2 linked regions of the Azotobacter salinestris genome follow. The protein of the gene in region 1 interacts with the protein of each later gene in a pairwise test. Links are inferred from orthologs where the notes say so. Each region holds a gene or a part of one and is shown on either strand. Other genes may lie near its edges. The genes, in order: mrdA and GCU53_RS09360.

Region 1 (5,991 bases):
GCGCTCATCCCGTAGAGGTCGTAGGGCTCGCCGTTGGCGGTGGCCTGGCCATGGAACTTGGTGCCGTACCAGGAGGCGGTGCCGGTGGCCTTGTAGCGGCGGCCGTCGTTCATCGGGTAGTAGGTCTTGCCCAGCACCGTGTAGGGATTGGCCTTGACCGGCCCGTAGTGGGGCGTGGGCACCGCGTCGGGAATCTTCGAGACGTCGACGTCCCACCAGGGCGCACCGTCCTTGAGTGGCCGCGGATAGTGGGGCTTGGCGGCGGGGCTCGACGGCGTGCCGCGCTCCGGCGGCGAGCTGGAGCAACTGGCCAGCAGCACCAGGGTGCCGAGCAGGAGCAGCGGTAACGGCAGGACACGGCTCGTCATCGGCGACCACTCCGGGCCTGGAGCAGCAGGTCGGAGAGCTGGTACACCGCCATGGCATACATCACGCTGCGGTTGTAGCGGGTGATGGTGTAGAAGTTCGGCAGCCCCATCCAGTACTCGTCGCCGTCCGCGCCCTCCAGACGGAAAGCGGTGACCGGCAGCCCGTCGTCGAGACGGTCGCGGGTCTTCCAGCCGAGGCTGCGCAGCTCGCCGACGCTCATCACCGGATCCAGCCCGACGGACAGGCCCTTTTCGGCCTCGGTGCCGGAGATCTCGGCACGGCTGGCCACCGGCGCGCCGGCAATCCAGCCGTGCCGCTTGAAATAGCTGGCGACGCTGCCGATGGCATCGGTCGGGTTCCTCCAGATGTCGATGTGGCCGTCGTCGTCGAAGTCCACCGCATAGGCGCGGAAGCTGCTCGGCATGAACTGAGGCAGGCCCATGGCGCCGGCGTAGGAGCCGGTCAGGGTGAGCGGGTCGACCTGCTCTTCGCGGGTCATCAGCAGGAACTCGCGCAATTCCTTGCGGAAGAAGAGCGCGCGCGGCGGATAGTCGAAGCCCAGGGTGGACAGCGCGTCGATCACCCGGTAGTTGCCGGTATTGCGCCCGTAGAAGGTCTCCACGCCGATGATCGCGACGATCACCTGGGCCGGCACGCCGTACTCCTGCTCGGCACGGGCCAGGGCCTCCTCGTGCTCGCGCCAGAAGTCCAGGCCGCGGGCGACGCGGGCCTCGGTGATGAAGATCGGCCGGTACTCCTTCCAGGGCTTGGCCCGCTCCGCCGGCCGCGAGATGGCGTCGAGGATCGGCTGCTTGCGCTGCACCTCGCGGAACAGGCCGAGCAACTGCTCGCTGGCGAAACCGTAGTCGCGGGTCATCTCCGCGATGAATTCGTCGACCTGCGGTGAAGTCTCGTAATCGCCGGCCAGTGCCGCGCCGCCATGCAGCGCGCAGGCCAGCCCCAGGGAGCCCGCCAGGCTGGCCAAAGACAGGGTTCTGGCCAGCCGGCCACGCCGTATGTGCATCGATCCGCTACTCTTCAAACTTGCGCGATCCACTTGCGATGGGTGTGGATCGACATCAAAACCCCGAACCCTGACAGCAGGGTCACCAGTGAAGTTCCGCCGTAGCTAATGAACGGCAGGGGTACGCCCACCACCGGCAGCAGGCCACTCACCATGCCGATGTTGACGAATACGTAGACGAAGAAGGTCATGGTCAGACCGCCGGCCCAGAGCTTGCCGAACAGCGTCTGCGCCTGCACGGTGATCACCAGCCCGCGGGCGAGCAGCAGCAGGTAGACCAGCAGCAGCAGGCAGACGCCGACCAGTCCGAACTCCTCGGCCAGGACCGCAATGATAAAGTCCGTGTGGCTTTCCGGCAAAAAATCCAGGTGCGACTGGGTGCCGAGCAGCCAGCCCTTGCCGAACACCCCGCCCGAGCCGATCGCCGCCTTCGACTGGATGATGTTCCAGCCGGTGCCGAGCGGGTCGCTCTCCGGGTCGAGGAAGGTCAGCACCCGCTGCTTCTGGTACTGGTGCAGGACGAAGTACCACATGCCGACCGCGACCGGCACCACGGCCGCCACCGCCCCGCCGATCCACAGCCAGGGCAGGCCGGCGACGAACAGCACGAAAGCCCCGGAGGCGAGGATCAGCAGCGAGGTGCCGAGGTCCGGCTGGCGCAGGATCAGCACGAAGGGCACGCCGATCAGTGCCAGGCTGACGACGGTGTGCTTGAGTCCCGGCGGCAGATTGTTGCGCGCCAGGTACCAGGCGATGGTCGCCGGCATGATGATCTTCATGAACTCCGAGGGCTGGAAGCGGATCACCCCGGGGATGTTGATCCAGCGGGTGGCGCCCATGGCGTTGTGGCCCATGACTTCCACCACCGCCAGCAGGATCACCCCCAGAACGTAGGCCAGCGGCACCCAGCGCGCGATGAAGCGCGCCTCCAGCTGGGCGATGACCAGCATGGCGAGCATGCCGAGGCCGAACGAGCTGGCCTGCTTGACCAGCAGGCCGAGGTTCTTGCCGCTGGCCGAATAGAGGACGAACAGGCTGCCGGCGGCGAGCAGCAACAGCAGCAGCAGCAGCGGGCCGTCGATGTGCAGGCGCTGCAGCAGGGTGGCGCGACGGCGCAGCACGTCCTCGTCGGACAGGGTGCGGTCGAAGCTAGTGTTCACGGCTGACCTCCTGCGGCACTGCGGCGGCGAACTGCACCTTCATCCGGCCATTTTCGTCGAGCAGCCAGGCATCCATCACCTGCTTGGCCACCGGCGCGGCGACGCCGGAGCCGGACTCGCCGTTCTCCACCATCACCGCCACGGCGATCTGCGGATTCTCGGCCGGGGCGAAGGCGACGAACAGCGCATGGTCGCGATGGCGCTCCTGCAGCTTGTTGCGGTCGTATTTCTCGCCCTGGCGGATCGCCACCACCTGCGCCGTGCCGCTCTTGCCGGCGATGCGGTAGCGCGCCGTGGCGCCGACCTTGTGCGCGGTGCCGCGCGCGCCGTGCACGACCTGCTGCATGTCGAAGTTGATCAGATCCCAGTTGTGCGGGTCCTTGAGCTGGATGTCCGGCGGTGCCGGGCGCGCCTCCAGAAGACCGCTCGCCATCAGTTGCTCCGGCGTCATGCCGTCGGCCTTCATCAACAGCCGAGGACGGTGCCATTTGCCCTTGTTCGCCAGGAGGGCCGTGGCCTGGGCCAGCTGCAGCGGAGTGGCCAGCATGAAGCCCTGGCCGATCCCGGTGATCAGGGTTTCCCCCGGATACCAGGCCTGGCGGCGGCTGACCCGCTTCCACTCGCGCGAGGGCATCAGTCCGGCGGCCTCCTCGAACATGTCCAGGGACACCCGCTGGCCGATGCCGAAATGGCTCAGGTAGCGATGCAGGCGGTCGATGCCCATGCGGTGCGCCAGGGAGTAGAAATAGGTGTCGTTGGAGCGGGCGATGGCCAGCTCCATGTTCACCCAGCCGTCGCCGCCGCGGTTCCAGTTGCGGTACTTGTGCTTGACGTTGGGCAACTGATAGAAGCCCGGGTCGAAGACCCGGGTGCTGCGCTCCACCACCCCGCTGTCGAGGCCGGCCAGGGCGACCATCGGCTTGATCGTCGAGCCCGGCGGATAGATGCCGCGCAGCACCCGGTTGTACAGCGGGCGGTCGACGGAGTCGCGCAGCGCGGCGTAGTCCTTGACACTGATCCCGGTGACGAACAGGTTGGGGTTGAAGCTCGGCTGGCTGACCATCGCCAGCACGCCGCCGCTGGCCGGATCGATGGCGATCACCGCGCCGCGACGGTCGCCGAGGGCCGCCTCGGCAGCCTTCTGCAGGTTCAGGTCGAGGCTCAGGGTGAGGTCCTTGCCGGGCACCGGATCGGTATGCTTGAGCACCCGCAGCACCCGCCCGCGGGCGTTGGTCTCGACCTCCTCGTAGCCCACCTGGCCGTGCAGCAGGTCCTCGTAGAACAGCTCCACGCCGGTCTTGCCGATGTGATGGGTGCCGCTGTAGTCGACCGGATCGAGCTTCTTCAGCTCGCGCTCGTTGATCCGCCCGACGTAGCCGACCGAGTGGGCGAAGTGCTCGCCCTGCGGATAGTGGCGGACCAACTGGGCGGCCACCTCCACCCCCGGCAGCAGGAACTGGTTGACCGCGATGCGGGCGATCTGCTCCTCGGACAGCTCGAACAGCACCGGCACCGGCTCGAACGGCCGGCGCCCCTGGCGCACGCGCTTCTCGAACAGGGCGCGCTCCTCGGGGCCGAGTTCGAGCACCGAAACGATGGTGTCCAGCACCTTCTGCCAGTCGCCGGCGCGCTCGCGGGTCACCGTCAGGCTGAAGCTTGGCCGGTTGTCGGCGAGGATCACCCCGTTGCGGTCGAAGATCAGCCCGCGGTTCGGCGGGATCGGCTGCACGTGGATGCGGTTGTTTTCCGCCAGGGTCGAGTGGTGCTCGTACTGGATCACCTGCAGGTAGTACAGGCGCACCATCAGTACCAGCGACAGCAGCAGGATGACCACGGCGCCGACGACGGCCCGCGCGCGCACCAGGCGCGCGTCCTTCTCGTGGTCTTTGAGGCGAATCGGCTCCGGCATCTGCGCAAACCGCGGTCACTTGTGATACGGATGCCCGGACAGCAGGGTCCAGGCGCGGTAGATCTGCTCGCCGATGAGGATGCGGACCAGAGGATGCGGCAGGGTCAGCGGCGACAGCGACCAGCGCTGCTCGCTGCGCGCGCAGACTTCCGGGGCCAGGCCTTCCGGGCCGCCGACCATGAGGTTGACGGTGCGTGCGTCGAGCCGCCAGCGATCCAGCTCGGCGGCCAGCTGCTCGGTGCTCCAGGACTTGCCGTTCACCTCGAGGGTGACGATGCGCTCGCCCGGCTGCACCTTGCCCAGCATGGCTTCGCCCTCCTGGCGGATCAGGCGGGCCACGTCGGCATTCTTGCCCCGGGTGTGCAGGGGGATTTCCACCAGTTCGAGGGCCAGCTCGGGCGGCAGGCGCTTGGCGTACTCGTGCCAGCCCTCCTCCACCCAGCGCGGCATGCGCGAACCCACGGCGATCAGGCGCAGACGCACGGCAGCTTCATTCCTCGCCGTGCTGGGCCCGGCTCTGCTCCGCGCCCTGCCAGAGACGCTCGAGGTCGTAGAACTGGCGGGTGGCGACCTGCATGACGTGGACCACCACGTCGCCCAGGTCGAGCAACGCCCACTCGCCGCCCTCCAGACCCTCGCTGCCCAACGGCCGCACGCCCTGCTCCTTGACCTTCTCCAGGACATTGTCGGCGAGGGATTTCACATGGCGGCTGGAGGTGCCGCTGGCAACCACCATGAAGTCGGTGACGCTGGTCTTGCCGCGCACATCGATGACGGTGATGTCCTTGGCCTTGAGATCTTCCAGGGCGTCGATCGCCAGTTGGACCAATTGTTCGTTTTGCATGGATGGCTCGTGTGTATTGTTCAGTTCGACGCCGGGTACAACCCGTGCGCATGGATATAGGCCAGTACCGCGTCGGGTACCAGGAAACGCACCGAGCAGCCGCTGGCCAGACGCTCGCGGATCTGCGTGGCGGAAACCTCCAGCGGCGTCTGCCAGACGAAGGCGATGCTCCCGCCCGGTCCGGCGAGGGCCTGCGGATCACCGACGCTGCGTGCCGCCAGCAGGTTGCGCAGGGCCTCCGGCGGCTCGCTGGCGGCATCCGGACGCTGCAGGACCAGGATGTGGCAGTGGTCGAGCAGCTCCTGCCAACGATGCCAGCTCGGCAGGCCGCAGAAGGCGTCCCAGCCGAGCAGGAGGAACAACTGGTCGTCCGGGGCCAGCTCGCCACGCAGGGATTCCAGGGTATCGATGGTATAGGATGGCCGCTCGCGGCGCAGTTCGCGATCGTCCACGGTCAAAGGCGGCACGCCGTCGACCGCGCAGCGGACCATCGCCAGGCGGTCGGCCGCCGATACCTGCGGCGACTGCCGGTGCGGCGGGCGGGCACAGGGAATCAGGCGCAGCTCATCGAGGCCGAACTGCTCGGCGACCTCGAGGGCGCCGCGCAGATGACCGATATGGATGGGGTCGAAGGTGCCGCCGAGAATTCCGATCTTTTTCGCCATCAGCCGCGCACGTGGCCATC
Region 2 (6,154 bases), 1.6 Mb from region 1 along the record:
GGCAAGGGCGTGCTGTTCAAGCGCTTCGCCGGGATCGATGTGTTCGACATCGAGGTGGATGCCGAGAGCCCGCAGGCCTTCATCGACACCGTCAAGCGCATCTCCGTGACCTTCGGCGGCATCAACCTGGAGGACATCAAGGCGCCCGAGTGCTTCGAGATCGAGCGGGCGCTGATCGAGCAGTGCGACATCCCGGTGTTCCACGACGACCAGCACGGCACCGCCATCGTCACCGCGGCGGGCATGCTCAATGCCCTGGAGATCGCCGGCAAGACCCTGGCCGATGCCAGGATCGCCTGCCTCGGCGCCGGCGCCGCGGCTATCTCCTGCATGCGCCTGCTGATCAGCCTGGGGGCCAGGGTGGAGAACATCCACATGGTCGACCGCCAGGGGGTCATCCATGCCGGACGCGACGACTTGAACCAGTACAAGGCGGTGTTCGCCCACGAGACCGACAAGCGCACCCTGTCCGACGCGCTCGACGGCGCCGACGTGTTCGTCGGCCTGTCCGGGGCCAACCTGCTGAGTCCGGAAGACCTGCTGCGCATGGCGCCGAACCCGATCGTCTTCGCCTGCTCCAACCCCGACCCGGAGATCCGGCCGGAGCTGGCGCATGCCACGCGCGGCGACGTGATCATGGCCACCGGGCGTTCCGACTACCCGAACCAGGTCAACAACGTGCTGGGCTTCCCCTTCATCTTCCGCGGCGCCCTGGACGTGCGCGCCACCCGCATCAACGAGGAGATGAAGATCGCCGCGGCGCATGCCCTGCGCGAGCTGGCCAAGCTGCCGGTGCCCAGGGAGGTGTGCGAGGCCTACGGGGTGTCGGGGCTGGAGTTCGGCCGCGACTACATCATTCCCAAGCCCATGGACCCGCGGCTGATCACCATGGTGTCCGACGCCGTGGCCCGCGCCGCCATCGAGAGCGGCGTGGCCTCCCTGCCGTATCCGAAGCACTATCCGCTGCAGTCGGTGGAGGCGGTGTTCAACAGCTGAGCGAGACTCTGCCTGGTCCAAAAGAAACCCCGCTTAAGGCGAATGCCCGTCAGTCAAGGCATTGACCTTGCAGGATAAAACGATGGAAACAGGCTCATGGATTCCCATGAGCCTGTTTCTTTTATGCTCCTTCAGCAAGTACTCCAGCAGGACATGGAACTCAATCCCGCCTCGTTCGAGTGTTTCGTCCTGTCGATCGACCCTGCCTGGATCGAGGAGGCATTGACACTGACCGGCACGGTTTCCTTGCGCTGCCGGCGCTTGCCGGCCGAGCGTATCGTCTGGCTGGTCGTCGGGATGGCCCTGTTCAGGGGGCGAGCCCAGCTGGCTGATCGTGCAACAGCCGGGATTATCCGAGGGCAACGGCCTGATGCCAGGCACGATCCCGCAGCGGCTGATGGAACTCCGGGCGCAGGCTCGCCACTTCATGCTGCCGCTCAGGCATGAGCGGCACTATTCGCGCGTCGCGAAACCATGTTCGAATAAGTATCCCCAGAAAGAAAAATGCCAGTCAGCTTAGTCAGCTTAACTGACTGGCCTTGGCTTAAGGCGGGAATTTCTTTTGAGGGTCAGAACAGGTCGATCGGCGGTGCGGATTCTTTCGCCAGTGTGCCCGGACCGGACTCCTCCTCGCTGGCCATAGGCGGCGGGGCTTCGTTCTTGAACAGCTCGAAGACGGCGCCGGGGGTGCCGGGCGAAGCGATGCGACCGCTGCCGGGGTTGATGCGCAGGGTCAGTAGCCCTTCGGGCTCGGCCTGCAGGTGCGGCGGCTTGTCCTTCAGGGCTGCGCTCATGAAGTTCATCCAGATCGGCAAGGCCACGGTGCTGCCGTATTCATGGCTGCCCAGGCTTTCCGGCTGGTCGAAACCGGCCCAGACGGTGGTGACGTAGTCGGCGTTGTAGCCGGAGAACCAGCTGTCCTTGGACTCGTTGGTGGTCCCGGTCTTGCCGGCCAGGTCGCTGCGCCCCATCTCCAGGGCGCGGCGGGCAGTGCCGCGCTTGATCACATCTTGCAGCATGCTGGTCATGATGTAGGTGGTACGGGCATCGACGATGCGCTCCGCGACGATCGGCTCGGGGGGGGGCGGGAGCCGCGTGGGCGGGGCTGGTTGGACCGCCTCGGAAGAGGCATCGGCGGTGGTAACGAGCTGTGCGCCCTCGGTGATGATCGGGGGGCTGGTGAAGGCGGCCGGTGCCGGCTCCTCTGCCGGAGTGCGAGGCGGGTTGGCCTGATACAGAAGCTTGCCGTCGCGGTCCTCGATGCGCTCGATCAGGTAGGGCTGGATGCGGTAGCCGCCATTGGCGAAGGTGCTCCAGCCGGCGGCGATTTCCAGCGGGGTCAAGTTGGCCGTGCCGAGCGCCAGGGACAGGTTGCGTGGCAGGTCGCGCTTGTCGAAGCCGAAGCGGCCGATGTAATCCAGGGTGTAGTCGATGCCGATGCTTTGCAGCAGGCGAATCGATACCAGGTTGCGCGACTTGTACAGGGCTTCGCGCAAGCGGATCGGGCCGAGAAAAGTGTTGGTATCGTTCTTGGGGCGCCAGACCGTATCCAGATACGGATCGACAAAGACGATCGGGGCGTCGTTGATCAGACTGGCGGCGGTAAAGCCGCGGTCCAGGGCTGCACTGTAGATGAAGGGCTTGAAGCTCGAGCCGGGTTGCCGCTTGGCCTGGGCGGCGCGGTTGTAGTTGCTCTGCTCGAAGGAGAAGCCTCCGACCAGGGCGCGAATCGCGCCGTTTCGCGGGTCCAGGGAGATCAGGGCGCTCTGGGCGGCAGGAATCTGACTGAAGGCCAGGCTGCCATCCTCCTGACGCATGACGCGAATCAGGTCTCCAACCTTGACCACCTGACCCGGGTTCTGCGGTCTGGGTCCCATGCTGTCGGCGCTGACGAAGGGCCGGGCCCAGCTCATGCTTTCCCAGCGCACCGTTTCCTCGTCGCCGTTGCGCATCAGGGCCTGGATGGCGTTGCTGCCGACCTGGGTGACGACGGCGGGCTCGAGACCGTTGATGCTGCGCTGCTTGTCCAGCTCGTCCAGCCAGGCGCTTCTGCTCGTGCCGGGCAGGTGGGCCTCGGGGCCTCGGTAGCCGTGGCGCCGATCGTAGTCGAGCAGCCCCTGGCGAACGGCGCTGTTGGCCGCTTCCTGCAGGTCGCTGGGAGTCGTGGTGGTAACCCGGAACCCCTCGGTATAGGCGTCGCTGCCGTAACGGCCGACCAGCTCGGCACGGGCCAGTTCGGCGATATAGGGGGCGTTCAGCTCCGGAGCGGGAACGTGATAGCTCGCGTCCGCCGGTTCTGCGAGGGCTTGCAGGTAACGAGTCTCGTCGATGTGCCCAAGCTTGTACATGCGCCCGAGGATCCAGTCGCGCCGCTCCTTGCTGCGTGCCGGGTTGGCCAGGGGATTGAAGCGCGACGGGGCTTTCGGCAAGCCGGCGATCATCGCCATCTGCGCCAGGCTCAGTTCGCGAATGGACTTGCCGTAGTAGACCTGGGCCGCTGCCTCGATGCCATAGGCGCGGTTGCCGAGGTAGATCTTGTTGACGTAGAGCTCGAGGATTTCCTCCTTGCTGAGCTCCCGCTCGATCTGCAGGGCGAGCAGGATTTCGTTGACCTTGCGCGAAAAGCTCCGCTCGCTGGTCAGGAAGAAATTCTTCGCCACCTGCATGGTGATGGTGCTGCCCCCGGTCTGAATATGCCCGCTGCTCAATAATTGCGTGGCAGCGCGCATTAGGCTCGCAAGGTCGACGCCATAATGGCTGGCGAAATTGTCGTCCTCCGCAGCCAGCAGGGCATGGATGAAGTCCGGGGGGATTTCTGCGTAGCGGATGGGGGTGCGGCGCATCTCGCCGAATTCCGCAATCAGCTTGGCATCGCTGCTGTATATCCGCAGGGGGATTTGCAGCTGGATGGTGCGCAGCGATTCGGCCGACGGAAGGTTGGGTCCCAGATAGAGAAAGGCTCCGCTCAGGCCGAGCAGCAGGCTGCTGAAAATGGCGACGAAGGTCCAGCCGAAGAATTTAAGCAAACGCATCAAGGCGGCGGGGTTTCCAGATGAAAGAAGGACAGAAGTTCGGGCAAGGCGAAAAGCGAAAAGCCGGTCACATTATATGCGTTTTTTCTGCGGGATAGCCATTTACGCTTCTGTCAAGCCTGTTATCTAATGCGTCATTACATAAATTGTCCGTAAGTTACGGATACAGCAAGGAAATTGGTTGTGCTAGGGCTCTTCAACAAGAAAGCGGGTTCATTACTGGGGATCGATATTAGTTCGACCACGGTCAAGCTTATCGAATTGAGTCGTTCGGGTAATCGTTACCGGGTGGAGGCCTATGCCGTCGAGCCGCTTCCTGCCAATGCCGTCGTCGAGAAGAATATCGCCGATCTCGATGGTGTCGGCCAGACCTTGAGCAAGGTACTGGCCAAGGCCAAGACCGGAACCAAGAATGCAGCGGTGGCCGTGGCCGGCTCCGTAGTGATCACCAAGACTGTCGAGATGGATGCCGGGCTTTCCGAAGAGGAAATGGAAACCCAGCTGAAGCTTGAGGCCGACCAATACATTCCCTATCCCCTCGAGGAAGTGGCGATCGACTTCGAAGTCCAGGGGGTGCTGCCGCGCAGCCCCGGCCGGGTCGAGGTGCTGCTCGCCGCCTGTCGCAAGGAAAACGTCGAAGCCCGCGAGGCAGTGCTGGCACTGGCCGGCCTGACGGCCAAGGTCGTTGATGTCGAGGCTTATGCCATGGAGCGTGCGTGCGGGCTGCTGGTCAATCAACTGGGCGGCGATCCGGCGGGGCTGATCGTGGCCGTCGTGGATATCGGCGCGACCATGATGACGCTCAGCGTATTGCATGACGGTCGCACCCTCTATACCCGTGAGCAGTTGTTTGGCGGCAGGCAGCTCACCGACGAAATCCAGCGCCGTTATGGGCTGTCCGTGGCCGAAGCCGGTCTGGCCAAGAAAAAAGGCGGACTTCCGGAAGACTACGACAGTGAGGTTCTGCAGCCGTTCAAGGAAGCCGTCGTACAGCAGGTGTCCCGTTCGCTGCAGTTCTTTTTTGCGGCGGGCCAGCACAACCAGGTCGACTACATCCTGCTGGCGGGTGGGACCTCTTCCCTGCCGGGGCTTGATCAGTTGATCCAGCAGAAGACCGGTACCAAGACCCTGGTGGCCAATCCGTTTGCCGAGATGACGCTGAGCCCCAAGGTGAGTGCAGCGGCTCTGGCCAGCGACGCTCCGGCCATGATGGTTGCCTGCGGTCTGGCGATGAGGAGTTTCGATTAGATGGCGCGGATCAACCTTCTACCTTGGCGCGAGCAGCTCCGCGAGGAGCGCCGCCAGCGCTTTCTGGTCACGCTGGGGGCAGTGTTGCTGGCTGCCGGTGGTCTGGTTTTCCTGGGTGACCGGTACCTGAACGCGAGCATCGACGCGCAGCGTGCGCGCAACGATTTCATTCGTCGGGAGATCGCCGTGCTCGACGCGCGAATCAAGGAGATCAGCGAACTCAAGACCCGCCGTCAGCAGTTGCTGGAGCGGATGAAGATCATCCAGGACCTGCAGGGCAATCGGCCGATCATCGGCCGGGTGTTCGAACAGTTGGTCCGCACCTTGCCTGACGGCGTGTATTTCACCTCGTTGAAGATGACCGGCAAGAACATTGCTATCGAAGGGGCTGCCGAGTCCAACAACCGGGTTTCGAATTTGATGCGCAACCTGGACGGCTCGGAATGGCTCGAGGCGCCCAACCTGACTGCGGTGAAGGCTGTGACGGCCGGGGCCCTCGATCAGGCCAACGTGTTCCAGCTGACAGTGCAGCAGGTGCAGCCGGGAGAGGATGCTGCGCAGGTCGCCGGGCATGCGCAGGCCGCAGCTGCCGTGCGCGGTGCAGGGGTTCCCGCTTCGAAGGGTGCGCAGGAGAAAAAAGGAGGAGCGCGGAAATGAGCCTGTCCGAGTCCCTGGAAAGTTTGCGCAAGGTCGACCTGGCCGATCTGGATCTGAACAACCTCGGCTCGTGGCCGGCTCCAGTGAAGGTCATTACCTGCCTGCTGATGCTGATTGCCGTTCTGGCGCTGGGATACAACTTCCATCTCAAGGATCTGCAGGCCCAGCTAGAGCGGGAGCGAGGCGAAGAGGGAACCCTGAAACAGCAGTTTTCCACCAAG

The links.
Region 2: the proteins of mrdA (region 1) and GCU53_RS09360 interact in binary tests that used the Escherichia coli proteins (3 or more experiments, as listed by UniProt). The link is inferred for Azotobacter salinestris from one-to-one orthologs.

Annotation. Positions count from the first base shown.
Region 1 is NZ_CP045302.1:3,617,369-3,623,359, reverse strand. Bases 2,003-4,904 are described here. They hold mrdA (penicillin-binding protein 2), read right to left. Parts: upstream 4,463-4,904; coding sequence 2,543-4,462; downstream 2,003-2,542. Other genes in these bases: rlmH (23S rRNA (pseudouridine(1915)-N(3))-methyltransferase RlmH), read right to left, coding at 4,478-4,904; rodA (rod shape-determining protein RodA), read right to left, coding at 2,003-2,553. In the rest of the region: GCU53_RS16955 (septal ring lytic transglycosylase RlpA family protein), read right to left, coding at 1-368; mltB (lytic murein transglycosylase B), read right to left, coding at 365-1,393; more of rodA, read right to left, coding at 1,408-2,002; more of rlmH, read right to left, coding at 4,905-4,945; rsfS (ribosome silencing factor), read right to left, coding at 4,953-5,306; nadD (nicotinate-nucleotide adenylyltransferase), read right to left, coding at 5,327-5,971; GCU53_RS16920 (glutamate-5-semialdehyde dehydrogenase), read right to left, coding at 5,971-5,991. UniProt on the Escherichia coli protein: Catalyzes cross-linking of the peptidoglycan cell wall. Responsible for the determination of the rod shape of the cell. Is probably required for lateral peptidoglycan synthesis and maintenance of the correct diameter during lateral and centripetal growth.
Region 2 is NZ_CP045302.1:1,996,313-2,002,466, reverse strand. Bases 1,299-4,363 are described here. They hold GCU53_RS09360 (penicillin-binding protein 1A), read right to left. Parts: upstream 4,032-4,363; coding sequence 1,566-4,031; downstream 1,299-1,565. Other genes in these bases: GCU53_RS09355 (pilus assembly protein PilM), read left to right, coding at 4,212-4,363; GCU53_RS09365 (transposase domain-containing protein), read left to right, coding at 1,299-1,443. Also shown: GCU53_RS09370 (malic enzyme-like NAD(P)-binding protein), read left to right, coding at 1-996; more of GCU53_RS09365, read left to right, coding at 1,093-1,298; more of GCU53_RS09355, read left to right, coding at 4,364-5,276; GCU53_RS09350 (PilN domain-containing protein), read left to right, coding at 5,277-5,933; type 4a pilus biogenesis protein PilO, read left to right, coding at 5,930-6,154. UniProt on the Escherichia coli protein: Cell wall formation. Synthesis of cross-linked peptidoglycan from the lipid intermediates.